Regions from separate parts of the Herbaspirillum sp. FG34 genome, predicted to be linked through region 3. Evidence: predicted binding sites of a transcription regulator. Region 3 holds the regulator's gene; each other region holds the start of a gene.
The links. Region 3 encodes sigma-54, which starts transcription at its own class of promoters, with help from an activator protein. Its sites were predicted from a motif close to TGGCANGNAANCTGCTTT; they were not measured.
Positions count from the first base shown of each region.

Region 1: adh (aldehyde dehydrogenase) is a predicted target of sigma-54. The motif match lies at 1,816-1,833, and genes of this name have one in related genera.
Region 2: ACODSZ_RS11735 (MSMEG_0572/Sll0783 family nitrogen starvation response protein) is a predicted target of sigma-54. The motif match lies at 1,373-1,390, and genes of this name have one in related genera.
Region 4: ACODSZ_RS06955 ([protein-PII] uridylyltransferase) is a predicted target of sigma-54. The motif match lies at 1,747-1,764, and genes of this name have one in related genera.

Region 1 is NZ_JBMDJS010000006.1:260,847-263,937, reverse strand. Features, by position in the region: gene ACODSZ_RS10580 (DUF779 domain-containing protein) at 1-120, opposite strand, end outside; gene adh (aldehyde dehydrogenase) at 225-1,745, opposite strand; gene ACODSZ_RS10570 (P-II family nitrogen regulator) at 2,009-2,347, opposite strand; gene ACODSZ_RS10565 (NAD(+) synthase) at 2,529-3,091, opposite strand, start outside.
Region 2 is NZ_JBMDJS010000007.1:256,483-259,573, forward strand. Features, by position in the region: gene ACODSZ_RS11730 (Nit6803 family nitrilase) at 1-797, opposite strand, end outside; gene ACODSZ_RS11735 (MSMEG_0572/Sll0783 family nitrogen starvation response protein) at 814-1,296, opposite strand; gene ACODSZ_RS11740 (aminotransferase-like domain-containing protein) at 1,740-3,091, shown strand, end outside.
Region 3 is NZ_JBMDJS010000017.1:78,640-81,730, forward strand. Features, by position in the region: gene lptB (LPS export ABC transporter ATP-binding protein) at 1-635, shown strand, start outside; gene ACODSZ_RS19020 (RNA polymerase factor sigma-54) at 735-2,225, shown strand; gene hpf (ribosome hibernation-promoting factor, HPF/YfiA family) at 2,379-2,741, shown strand.
Region 4 is NZ_JBMDJS010000004.1:171,786-174,876, reverse strand. Features, by position in the region: gene ACODSZ_RS06955 ([protein-PII] uridylyltransferase) at 1-1,656, opposite strand, end outside; gene map (type I methionyl aminopeptidase) at 1,811-2,635, opposite strand; gene rpsB (30S ribosomal protein S2) at 2,957-3,091, shown strand, end outside.

The DNA.
Region 1 (3,091 bases), on a different contig from region 3:
CGCGCTGCCATCGCAGCAACCGCCGGACTGGAAGAAGATCAATTCACCATGCCGCCTCTTCAACTGACGCAGCAAGTCCACCGTGGCCTCGGTGGCCGTTACCCTGGGCAATGCCTTCATCGCCATTCTCCTGTCGGATCTACCATAAAAGCGGCGCCGGCCGCGGGGAGGCGGACCGGCGCCGAAGCTGCCTTGCTGCAAGGAGTCAAACGAAGATCACGCGATCAGAAGAAGCCCAGCGCCTTGGGGCTGTAGCTGACCAGAAGGTTCTTGGTCTGCTGGTAGTGGTCCAGCATCATCTTGTGGTTTTCACGGCCGATGCCGGATTGCTTGTAGCCACCGAAGGCCGCATGCGCCGGATACAGGTGATAGCAATTGGTCCATACGCGACCAGCCTGGATCTCGCGACCCATGCGGAAGGCACGCGTGCCATCGCGGGTCCACAGACCCGCGCCCAGGCCGTAGAGGGTGTCATTGGCGATGGACAGGGCTTCTTCCTCATCCTTGAAGGTGGTCACCGAGACGACGGGGCCGAAGATTTCTTCCTGGAAGATGCGCATCTTGTTGTTGCCCTGGAACACCGTGGGCTTGACGTAATAGCCCGTGGCCAGGTCGCCGCCCAGTTCTTCACGTCCGCCGCCGGCCAGCACCTTGGCGCCTTCCTGCTTGCCGATGTCGATGTAGGAGAGGATCTTTTCCAGCTGCTCCTGCGAGGCTTGCGCGCCGATCATGGTGCTCTTGTCCAGAGGATTGCCCTGCTTGATGGCGGCCACGCGCTTCAAGGCACGTTCGATGAAGCGCTCGTAGATCGATTCCTGCACCAGCACGCGCGAAGGGCAGGTGCAGACTTCGCCCTGGTTCAGCGCGAACATGGCGAAGCCTTCCAGGGCCTTGTCGAAGAATTCGTCATCCTTGTCCAGCACGTCGGCAAAGAAGATGTTGGGCGACTTGCCGCCCAGCTCCAGGGTCACCGGGATCAGGTTCTGCGAGGCGTACTGCATGATCAGGCGGCCGGTGGTGGTCTCGCCGGTGAAGGCGATCTTGGCGATACGCTTGTTGGAGGCCAGCGGCTTGCCCGCTTCCACACCGAAGCCCTGCACGATGTTGACCACGCCGGGCGGGATCAGGTCAGCGATCAGTTCGATCAGGACCATGATGGAAGCCGGGGTCTGCTCGGCCGGCTTCAAGACCACGCAGTTGCCGGCGGCCAGCGCCGGGGCCAGCTTCCACACCGCCATCAGGATGGGGAAGTTCCAGGGGATGATCTGGCCGACCACGCCCAACGGCTCATGGAAGTGGTAGGCATAGGTGTCGTTGTCGATGGGGCAGATGCTGCCTTCCTGGGTGCGCACGGCGGCGGCGAAATAACGGAAGTGGTCGATGGCCAGCGGGATGTCGGCGGCCATGGTTTCGCGGATGGGCTTGCCGTTGTCCAGGGTTTCGGCGGTGGCCAGCAGCTCCAGGTTGGCTTCCATGCGGTCGGCGATCTTGAGCAGCATGTTGGCGCGCTCGGTGGGGGAAGTCTTGCCCCAGCTCTTCTTGGCGGCATGGGCGGCGTCCAGCGCCAGTTCCACGTCTTCGGCGCTGGAGCGGGCCACTTCACAGAAGGCGCGTCCGATCACCGGGCTGATGTTCTCGAAGTATTCGCCCTTGACCGGGGGCACGAATTTGCCACCGATGAAGTTGTCGTAGCGTTGCTTGAAGGGGTCGCGTACGCCGAGTTTGCTGATGTCTGCCAGGTTCATGTCGTCTCCGTTCGGGTTATGGTTGAAATCCCGCCGCGATCATGGCCGCGGCGGAGGTTCATCCCTCTGGATGGCAAATCGCATGCCAGCCTGCAAACCTGCTCTGGAAGCGCCTTGCGCGCCAGCATCATTGTCACGCTGTGTCAATCTGGCGCAGCCCGGGACAGCGCAGAGGGACAGCCTGACACACTCTTTTTCTTGCACTGCGGACGTAAAAAAACCGGCCAGCGGCCGGTCTCTCGTGATGCTTGCGCTGTCCTGAATCAGACGGCATCCGGCCCGGTTTCGCCGGTACGGATACGGATCACCTGTTCCACTTCCTGCACGAAGATCTTGCCGTCGCCGATCTTGCCGGTGCGGGCCGCCTTGATGATGGCGTCCACGGCCTGCTCGACCACCTTGTCGTCCACCACGACCTCGATCTTGACCTTGGGCAGGAAGTCGACCACGTATTCGGCACCGCGATAGAGTTCGGTGTGACCCTTCTGGCGTCCGAAGCCCTTCACTTCGGTGACCGTCAGGCCCGTGACGCCGACTTCGGCGAGGGATTCACGCACCTCGTCCAGCTTGAACGGTTTGATGATGGCGGTCACTTGTTTCATGGCAATTCCTCTCTTGGTATGTCGTAAAGAAACGATTTCAACGATCTGTTGAATAGCGGATACAACCTTCGTTGTTATTTTACTGGCAAGGCCGTGGTGCCCTGCCCACTTGCACATTGTCAATCAGGCGTGCCCGGCTTTCAACCTTCTTGAACCAGCCGGGCCATAAAAAGCCGTTTTTTCAGGCTTCCAGATCGGGAATGCGCTCCAGATCCTGCAACCAGACCGTAGCCTCGCCATCGCTGGGCGCACGCCAATCACCACGCGGCGAGAGCGAGCCGCCCGAGCCGACCTTGGGCGCATTGGGCACGCAGGAGCGCTTGAACTGGCTGGTCTTGAAGAAGCGATAGACGAAGATACCCAGGTTTTTCTTGATCTGCGGCAAGCTGTACTGGTTGCGCGCACCATGCAGGCCATCCGGCCAATGGCCGATGCTGCGGTCTTGCCAGGCGCTGTGCGCCAGGAAAGCCACCTTGGCCGGCGTGAAGCCATAGCGCAGGATGTAATAGAGATTGAAGTCCTGCAACTCGTAGGGACCGATGAAGTCCTGGGTACGCTGGCCCGGCTCGCCGTCCGAGGCACCCGGCACCAGTTCCGGGCTGATTTCGGTTTCGAGGACGTGGATCAGCACTTCCGGCTGTTTCAGTTCCAGCGAACCGGATTCCGCCACCCAGCGCACCAGGTGGGTGATCAAGGTCTTGGGCACGCTGGCGTTGACGTTGTAGTGCGACATGTGGTCGCCCA
Region 2 (3,091 bases), on a different contig from region 3:
CCTTCGCCGCTGCGCAGGGGCTCGGCCAGCAGCTTGCCTTCCGGCGAGACGATGGCGGTACAGCAGCCACCGCGCAGCGCCTTCTGTGCCTTGGGATCGGGCTCGATGGCGGCGATCTGTTCATCAGTCAGCCAGCCGGTGGCATTGATGACGAAGCAGCCCGACTCCAGTGCGTGATGGCGGATGGTGACCTCCATCTGGTCAGCGAAGATCTGCCCCACCATGGAACCGGGGAACTGGGCGCAATGGATTTCTTCGTGCTGGGCCATGAGGCTGTAGCGCGCCAGCGGGTTGTAGTGTTCCCAGCAGGCCAGCGCCCCCAGGCGCCCCACGGCGGTAGGCACCACCTTCAGGCCGCTGGCATCGCCCTGCCCCCAGATCATGCGCTCGTGATAGGTCGGCGTGATCTTGCGGCGTTTCAGCACCAGCTCGCCGTCGGCATCGAAGACCAGCTGCGTGTTGTAGAGCGTGCCGTGGTCGCGTTCGTTGACGCCCAGCACGACCACCGTGCCATGCGCGCGTGCCGCTTCTGACACCGCCTGGGTTACGGGGCCGGGCACCGTCACCGCACGCTCGTAGAGCAGCAGGTGTTCCGGACCTGACGCAAAGGGCGGTCGCACGAACGAGAAGTACGGATAGTAAGGAACGAAGGTTTCCGGAAACACCACCAGTTGCGCGCCTTGTCTGGCAGCCTCGGCAATGGCCTGGCATACCTTGGCCACGGTACCGAGTTCGCTGTCGAGGTCGGGCGCGATCTGCACCGCCGCCGCCCGTACCGTTCTCTTGTGGATGCTCATGCGCCGCCCCTTTCCATTACAGGGTCCAGGTATCGAGGATGAAGGCGTTGTCGCGACGATGCAGCAGCACCAGGTCGAGCACGTCCAGCGGATTGATGGGGCGGATGCCGGGAATCAGCGAGGGCTCGCCGTGGCCGTACAGCGCCTGCAGGGCGAAGCGGCAGGCGTAGACCTTGCCGCCCTCTTCCATGAACTTGACGATCTGCTTGTTGAAGTTCTGGTGACCGGGGAAGGCTTCGTCCCCCAGCGTGGGGAAACCGCGCTGCACGCCCAGCGTCACGCCGGGACCATAGAGCAGGATGGATGTCTCGAAACCCTTGCGCTTCAAGCGGGTTGCCTGCAGCAGGTTGACGAAGCCGATCGAGCCTTCGAAGGCCACCGTATGGAAGGTCACCAGCGCTTTTTCTCCCGGCTGGGCTTTGACGTCTTCGAACACCTTCTCTTCATAATCCACCAGGAAATCGCCGGGGGCGTGGGCTGCTTTGGTGACTGCGGGCATGGTGATACTCCTCTCGATTGCTGTTGGTCTGCACTTGGGGAAGTGGTCCGGCGAGTTCGCCGCGACACTGGAATTGAAGGCATCAGTCATGCCACCAACACCCCGTCAATGTGCGAATTGACTGCATAAAAATCCCGTCAATCCTCCCCTCGCAGAATGGAATCCAGCATCTGCGCGGCTTGCCGAATCGGCGCTTGCAGCATGGTTTTTGGGCCATATGAAGCAATCCATTCAATCGCTCCATACAATCGGACAGCATCGCGCAAACCCTTGTGCACTCTGGCGTTGCGGCGCGTCTTGAGTTGGTGCAGAGCGCTGCGCGCGGATGATGCAAGACGGTGCACTTTTGTACCTGTACGGCAGAGATTGGATGGAATGCAAATTGCATTCAATGACACCAGTCGATGCGGTCAATATTGAAGTCAGGAAACGAGGAAGTTGCCATGACCAAGAACAGCGCCATGTGGGTTCCCAAATTGAAGAAAGGTGGCGGCCCGCTTTATCTGGCCATCGCCAATGCGATTGCCGAGGACGTCGCCACCGGCCACCTGCAGCCCGAGCAGCGGCTACCGCCGCAGCGCAAGCTGGCCGAGGTGCTGGACCTGGACTTCACCACGGTCGCGCGCGCCTATACGGAAGCGCATCGGCGCGGACTGGTGGATTCGGTGGTGGGACGCGGCACCTTTGTCTGCGGCAAGCGCCGCCCGCGCATCCCGCGCTTGACTGAGGGCCGCCCCAACGTCGACATGTCGATGAACATGCCGCCCGAGCCGGAGTCGCCGGAGCTGATGGAGTTGATGCAGTCGGGCTGGAACAAGGTCAATGCGCGCCTGCGCGACCTGATGCGTTACCAGGATTTCGGTGGTTCGCCCGAGGATCGCGAAGCCGGTGCGCTGTGGCTGCGCCGGCGCGGGCTGGTGGTGGAACCGGAACGGGTGCTGGTGACGCCGGGGGCGCAATGTGCGCTGCTGGCCATCCTGACCATGCTGGTCGGACCTGGCGGGGTGCTCTGTTGCGAGGACGTGACCTACCCCGGCCTGCGCGCCCTGGCCGGGCATCTCAACATCAAGCTGGTTGGCTTGCCGATGGACAATGAGGGCATTGATGCGGTGGCCTTTGCCGGGGCCTGTGCGCAATATGCTCCGAAAGCGCTGTATTGCAATCCCACCCTGCTCAATCCGACCACCTGCACGACTTCGGTATCGCGCCGCCAGGCGCTGGTGGAGATCGCCCGTCACTATGAAGTGGCCATCATCGAGGATGATGCCTATGGCTTCCTGCCGCGTGTGGCACCGCCGGCCATTGCCAGCATGGGCAGCGAGCTGACCTACTATGTCACCGGACTGGCCAAGACCGTGGGGGCCGGTTTGCGCATCGCTTATATGGTGGCGCCCGATGCCGCCTCGGCTGCGCGCCTGACGGCGGCACTGCGTGCGACGACGGTGATGGCTTCACCGGTTACCTCGACCCTGGCAACTTATTGGATACGCGATGGCGTGGCGGATCTGGCGCTGGCCAATATCCGCAAGGAGTCGATGGCGCGGCAGAAGATTGCGGCCCGCATCTTGCCCGAGCACGGGTATGCCTCGGAACCGGAGGCGTTTCATTTGTGGGTGAAGCTGCCGGGGGGATGGCAGGCCAGTACGTTTTCAGCGCAGATGCGCGCCAATGGGGTGGCGGTGGTGGGAGTGGATGCGTTTGCCGTGACTACTGCGCCGGTGCAGGCTGTGCGTGTGTGTATTGGGGGGATTGCCAGTCGGGGGGATATTCAGCATGCGTTGACGTTGATGCGGGA
Region 3 (3,091 bases):
TCGGCCCCAATGGTGCCGGCAAGACCACCTCGTTCTACATGATCGTGGGGCTGGTACCCTCCGATGGCGGCGAGATCGACCTGGATGGCGCGCCCATTTCGCGCATGCCCATTCACAAGCGCGCCACCATGGGCCTGTCCTACCTGCCGCAGGAAGCCTCGGTGTTTCGCAAGCTGACGGTGGAAGACAACATCCGCGCCGTGCTGGAGCTGCGCCAGGAAGACGGCAAGCCGCTCTCGCGCGATGAAATCGAGGGCCGCCTCAACAACCTGCTGCACGAACTTCAAATCGAAAAGCTGCGCGAAAGCCAGGCCCTGTCACTGTCGGGCGGTGAGCGCCGACGCGTCGAGATCGCTCGCGCGCTGGCCACCGATCCGCGCTTCGTGCTGCTCGATGAACCGTTTGCCGGTATCGACCCGATTGCGGTGATCGAGATCCAGCGTATCGTGCGCTTCCTCAAGGAGCGCGGCATCGGCGTGCTCATCACCGACCACAACGTGCGCGAGACGCTGGGCATCTGCGATCGCGCCTACATCATCAACCAGGGCACGGTGCTGGCCAGCGGCAATCCGGAAGAGATCATTGCCAACGAGTCGGTACGCCGCGTCTATCTGGGCGAGCACTTCCGCATGTAAGCAGCACAGTCGCCCTACGTATCGAGCATCACCGACACCCAGGCATCACGCAACGACAGGCACAGCAACCCGCGGGCCACGCCGCTTTCAGAAAGACAGATGAAACAGTCGCTCCAGTTACGTACCTCGCAGCACCTCGCATTGACGCCGCAACTGCAGCAGTCGATCAGGCTGCTGCAACTGTCGACGCTGGAACTGCACCAGGAACTGGAACAGATCCTCTCCGACAATCCCCTGCTGGAGCGTCTCGATGACGCTCTCGACAATTCGGTGCGTCTGCTGGCCGACGGTGCCGTCTCCAGTTCGCCTTCCAGTGGCGTGGCCGACACCCCTCATGAAAACAGCGGCGAAGCGACGCCCGCTGCCAGCGATGGCGATTCCAGCTTCGAGTACCAGGACAACAATCCGGACACCGGTGTCACCGGTGATGCCGACTGGAGCTTCGATGACGTCGCCCGCAGCGGCAAGTCACCCGATGACGACGATGCCCGCCCGCAGCTGGAAGCCCATGAACTGACCCTGCGCGAACACCTGCTGGAACAGATCCGCGTGACTGCGCGCACCCTGCGCGATCGTGCGCTGCTGGAACTGCTCACCGATGCGCTCGACGAGAGCGGCTATCTGGAAGAACCGCTGGAGGACATCCTCGCGCGCCTGCCTGAAGAGCTGGGTATCGACATGGAAGAGCTGTCGATTTCGCTCAAGCTGCTGCAGAGCCTGGACCCGGCCGGCGTGGGCGCGCGCAGTGCCGGCGAATGCCTGGCCTTGCAGATCCGCCGCCTGCCCAAGATCCCCTTTGTCACGCGCAAGCTGGCGCTGAGGATCGTTGAGGATTACCTGCCGCTGTTCGCCCAGCGCGACTTCAACAAGATCAAGAAGGCCCTCGATTGTGACGACGAAGACCTGCGTGAAGCCCAGGCCGTGATCCGCCAGTGCCGTCCGCATCCGGGTGCCGAATTCGCGCGTGACGCCTCGGACTACGTGGTGCCGGACGTGATTGTCAAGCAGACAAAGAACGGCTGGCAGGTCATGCTCAACCATGAGGTCATGCCCAAGCTGCGCGTCAATGCGATGTACGCCAGTGCCTTGAAGCAGGCCAAGGGCGAAGGTTCGCTGTCCTCGCAGTTGCAGGAAGCCAAGTGGCTCATCAAGAACATGCGGCAACGTTTCGATACGATTTTGCGCGTCGCGCAGGCTATTGTGGAACGTCAAAGAAACTTCTTTTCCCATGGTGCAGTGGCCATGCGCCCCCTTGTGCTGCGTGAAATTGCTGATACACTGGGTCTACACGAGAGCACCATCTCTCGCGTGACGACTCAGAAATACATGCTCACTCCGCATGGTATGTTTGAGTTGAAATACTTCTTCGGTAGCCACGTCGCGACTGAAACCGGAGGCGAAGCTTCCTCCACCGCGATACGGGCGCTGATCAAACAGTTGATAGGAGCCGAAAACCCGCAGACCCCATTATCCGATAGCAAGATTGCGGATATGCTGGCAGAACAAGGCATGGTGGTCGCGCGACGCACAGTCGCCAAATACCGCGAAGTGTTGAAGATTCCGCCAGTCAATCTCCGCAAGTCCCTCTGAGTTTTTCCTCAGTTTTTCTGCAGTACCGTTGCTGTGTTCAGGCAAGCATCCCGACTGATGCCCACGCCATCCGACACGAAGACCGTGCCCGTGGTACAGCTGCAGCAGGATCGATTGCACGAACCTCCAGTGACTTCACGATAGGAGTCTTGTATGAATCTGACCATCAGTGGACACCACCTCGAACTGACCCCCGCCATCCGGGAATACGTGCAAAGCAAGCTCTCGCGTATCAAGCGCCATTTCGACAACGTGATCGACGTCAGCGTGATCCTGAGCGTAGATAAACTCACAGAAAAGGAAAAGCGCCAAAAAGCGGAAATCAACGTCCACATCAAGGGGAAGGATCTACATGCGGAAAGCATCGCACACGACCTCTACGCTGCCATTGACACCCTGATCGACAAGCTCGATCGCCAGGTCATCAAGCACAAGGACAAGTTGCAGGAGCATCACTCCACTGCCAAGCGCCTGCCGGACGACACGCCCGAGGATGCGGTAGCCGGAGCGGCATAAGCCAGGACACCAACGGCAAGCCACCTCGCAGCCTGCAGGGCTGCTGAGAAAGCCAGCCGGATTTCACGAGGAAGGGGCGCGCAAGCGCCCTTTTTCATTGGGGCCACAGCATCTAGCGATGCCTGTGGAAAAAATATAAATCATTACGCCGGGCAACTTCCCGGCAAAACCGCAGTGAACATTGTTCATCGCTCTGCTTGAATGTCTTGCGCAGCACCCTCATCTGCTACCCAGAGCAAACTGCATACGGTATAAATCATTTCCTTGATGCAATTTCCCGCCGGCTCGGACGGACGAATGGCGTGCTGCCGATTTCAACGCGCCTGCCGGCTTTTCCCTATAATGTCGGG
Region 4 (3,091 bases), on a different contig from region 3:
GCGCTCATCCTTGACCAGCTGGGCGAAGGCGGTGATGACGTCGGGGTCCGACATGTCCTGTTTCTGCGCCACGTGCGACATGGCCAGATGCTGCTCGACCAGAAACACGATCAGCTCGGTATTGTCCGGCGAGATGCCGTGCTGCTCGCAGAAGGCGCGGGCGTCGGCCATGCCCAGCTTGGAGTGGTCGCCACCCCGGCCCTTGGCGATGTCGTGAAACAGTGCTGCAACATACAGCACCCAGGGCTGGCCGAAGTTGGCCATCAACTGGCTGCAGAAGGGGTATTCATGCGCGTGTTCGCTCATGGTGAAGCGGCGTACGTTGCGCACCACCATCAGGATGTGCTGGTCCACCGTGTAGACGTGGAACAGGTCATGCTGCATCTGCCCGACGATCTGGCGGAAGTTCGGCAGATAGCGGCCCAGCACGCTGGTGGAGTTCATCCCGCGCAGGGCATGGGTGATGCCGCGCTTGCTCTGGATGATCTGCATGAACAGGCGGTGATTCTCCGGATTGGCGCGGAAGGCGTTGTCGATCTTGAAGCGCGCGTGCCACAGCGCACGCAGGGTGCGCGCGGACATGTCCTTGAGTTCCGGATGCTCGGACAGTACCAGAAACACTTCCAGCATGGCCGAAGGCGTCTCCTCGAAGACCTTGTCATGGGCGATGTCGACGAATCCGTTGACTTCATTGAAGCGCTCGTTGAGCGGGCGCGGCACGGCCTGCTGCGGGAACAGGTGCGCTTCGATGTTCTGCAGCAGGATGGTGTTCAACTGGGTGACCGCCTTGGCGGCCCAGTAGTAGCGCTGCATCAGGTATTCGCTGGCGCGCCGGGTGTCGGTGGTCTTGAAGCCGAAGGTCTCGGCAATCGGGGTCTGGATGTCGAATACCAGGCGGTCTTCACGGCGATCCGTGACGATGTGCAGGCGGATGCGGATGTCCTTGAAGGCGCGTTCCTTCTGACGCAACTGGCGCGCCTCGGTGGAGGTCAGCATGCCGTGCTCGGCCAGTTCGCCCCAGGAATTGCCCAGGCCCGCTGCCTTGGCTACCCACAGGATCACCTGCAGGTCACGCAGGCCGCCGGGACTTTCCTTGCAGTTGGGTTCCAGACTGTAGGGGGTATCTTCATATTTGATGTGGCGCTGGCGCATTTCCAGGGTCTTGGCCTGGAAGAAGGCCAGCGGGTCCAGTGCGGCCAGGTAGCGTTCCTGCAATTGCTTGAAAAGAGCGCGGTTGCCGGTCACCAGGCGGGCTTCCAGCAGACTGGTCTGTACCGTGATGTCGGCGGCGGATTCATCCAGACACTCGTCGATGGTACGGATGCTGTGGCCAATTTCCAGACCGATGTCCCAGAACAACTGCACCAGGGACTCCAGTTTTTCCTTCTTGGCGGCATCCGGGGTCTGGTCCAGCAGGATCAGCACGTCCACATCCGAATGCGGGAACAGCTCGCCCCGACCATAGCCGCCCACGGCCACCAGGGCGGCGTTGCCGGACATGCCCAGTTCCTCCCAGGCGGTGGTGAGGGCCTCATCCACGTTGCGGCGCAACTGCGCCAGCAACTGCTCGGTCTTGTGGTTGGACTGGAACACCTCGATGGCTTGCTGGCGCGCGGCCTTGAGCTGTTTCTTGAGCGTGATGGCGAGTGTGGGCATCGTGGTAGGCAATCAGACAATCAGTGCTGGCAAGGCGGCGGGGCGGCGCCAAACGTGAACGAAGCCGCATCCCCATGCGGCTTCGGGCCCCAAGCAGGTTTCGTGCCGGAAACTGTGCGCAGCGTGGATGGGCACATGGTTCCGGCGGCCAGGATCACGCCGGGGTGGCGACCTGGTTCTGGATGAAGGCGGGCGGCGCCGGCATGCCGGGCGACACCGTCAGTACCTCGAAACCGGTCTCGGTGACCAGCACGGTGTGTTCCCACTGGGCCGACAGGCTGCGATCCTTGGTCTTGATGGTCCAGCCATCGCCCATTTCGCGGATTTCACGGCGGCCGGCGTTGATCATCGGTTCGACCGTGAAGATCATGCCGGCTTCCAGCTTTTCCAGCGTGCCGGGGCGACCGTAGTGCAGCACCTGCGGCTCTTCATGGAAGACCTTGCCGATGCCGTGGCCGCAGAATTCGCGCACCACGCTGTAGCCGGCCTTTTCGGCATGCTGCTGGATGACATGGCCGATGTCGCCCAGGTGGGCGCCGGGCTTGATCTTGGAGATACCCAGCCACATGCACTCATACGTGATTTCGGTCAGGCGGCGCGGCAGGATGGAGGGTTCGCCCAGGAAGAACATGCGGCTGGTGTCGCCGTGGTAACCGTCCTTGATGATGGTGACGTCGATGTTGAGCACGTCACCGTTCTTCATCACCTTGTCGCCCGGGATGCCATGGCAGATCACGTCGTTGAGGGACGTGCAGATCGCCTTGGGGTAGGGCGTGTAGCCCGGCGGACAGTAGTTCAGCGGGGCCGGGATGCTGCCTTGCACATTGGTCATGTACTCGTGGCAGAGGCGGTCGATCTCGCCGGTGGTCACGCCCGGTTTCACGAAGGGGGTGATGTAGTCCAGCACCTCGGCGGCCAGCCGGCCGGCCACGCGCATGCCTTCGATGTCTTCGGCGGTCTTGATGGTGATGTTGCCCATGATGAATCGCAATTCGCTAGAAAATCGTCAAGTCAGGATTATAGACGACGGGGGTGGTTTCTGTTTTGTGCGCTCGGGGCGACCTGGCTTCATGTGCTACTTGAACAAAAGGGCAGGGTCGAGTAGAATGCCGGGCTGATCTGAAACCACAGATTGGTTGTCGAATGTGATGTGCGGAATGGATTCTTCATGTGGCTTTGACAATATGTTGTAAAAACTGTCGTAAAAATCTTTTGAAACGCGAATCCGTTCGCTAAAAGGGTGTCCGGCTGCATGAGCCGGATGACCGAGCGGATTCCAGACCTAACCCTGGAGAAATTCATGTCCGTTACCATGCGCGAAATGCTGGAAGCCGGTGTCCACTTCGGTCACCAAACCCGCTTCTGGAACCCCAAGATGGCCCCCTTCATTTTCGGCCATCGCAACAAGATTCACATCGTCAACCTGGAAAAGACC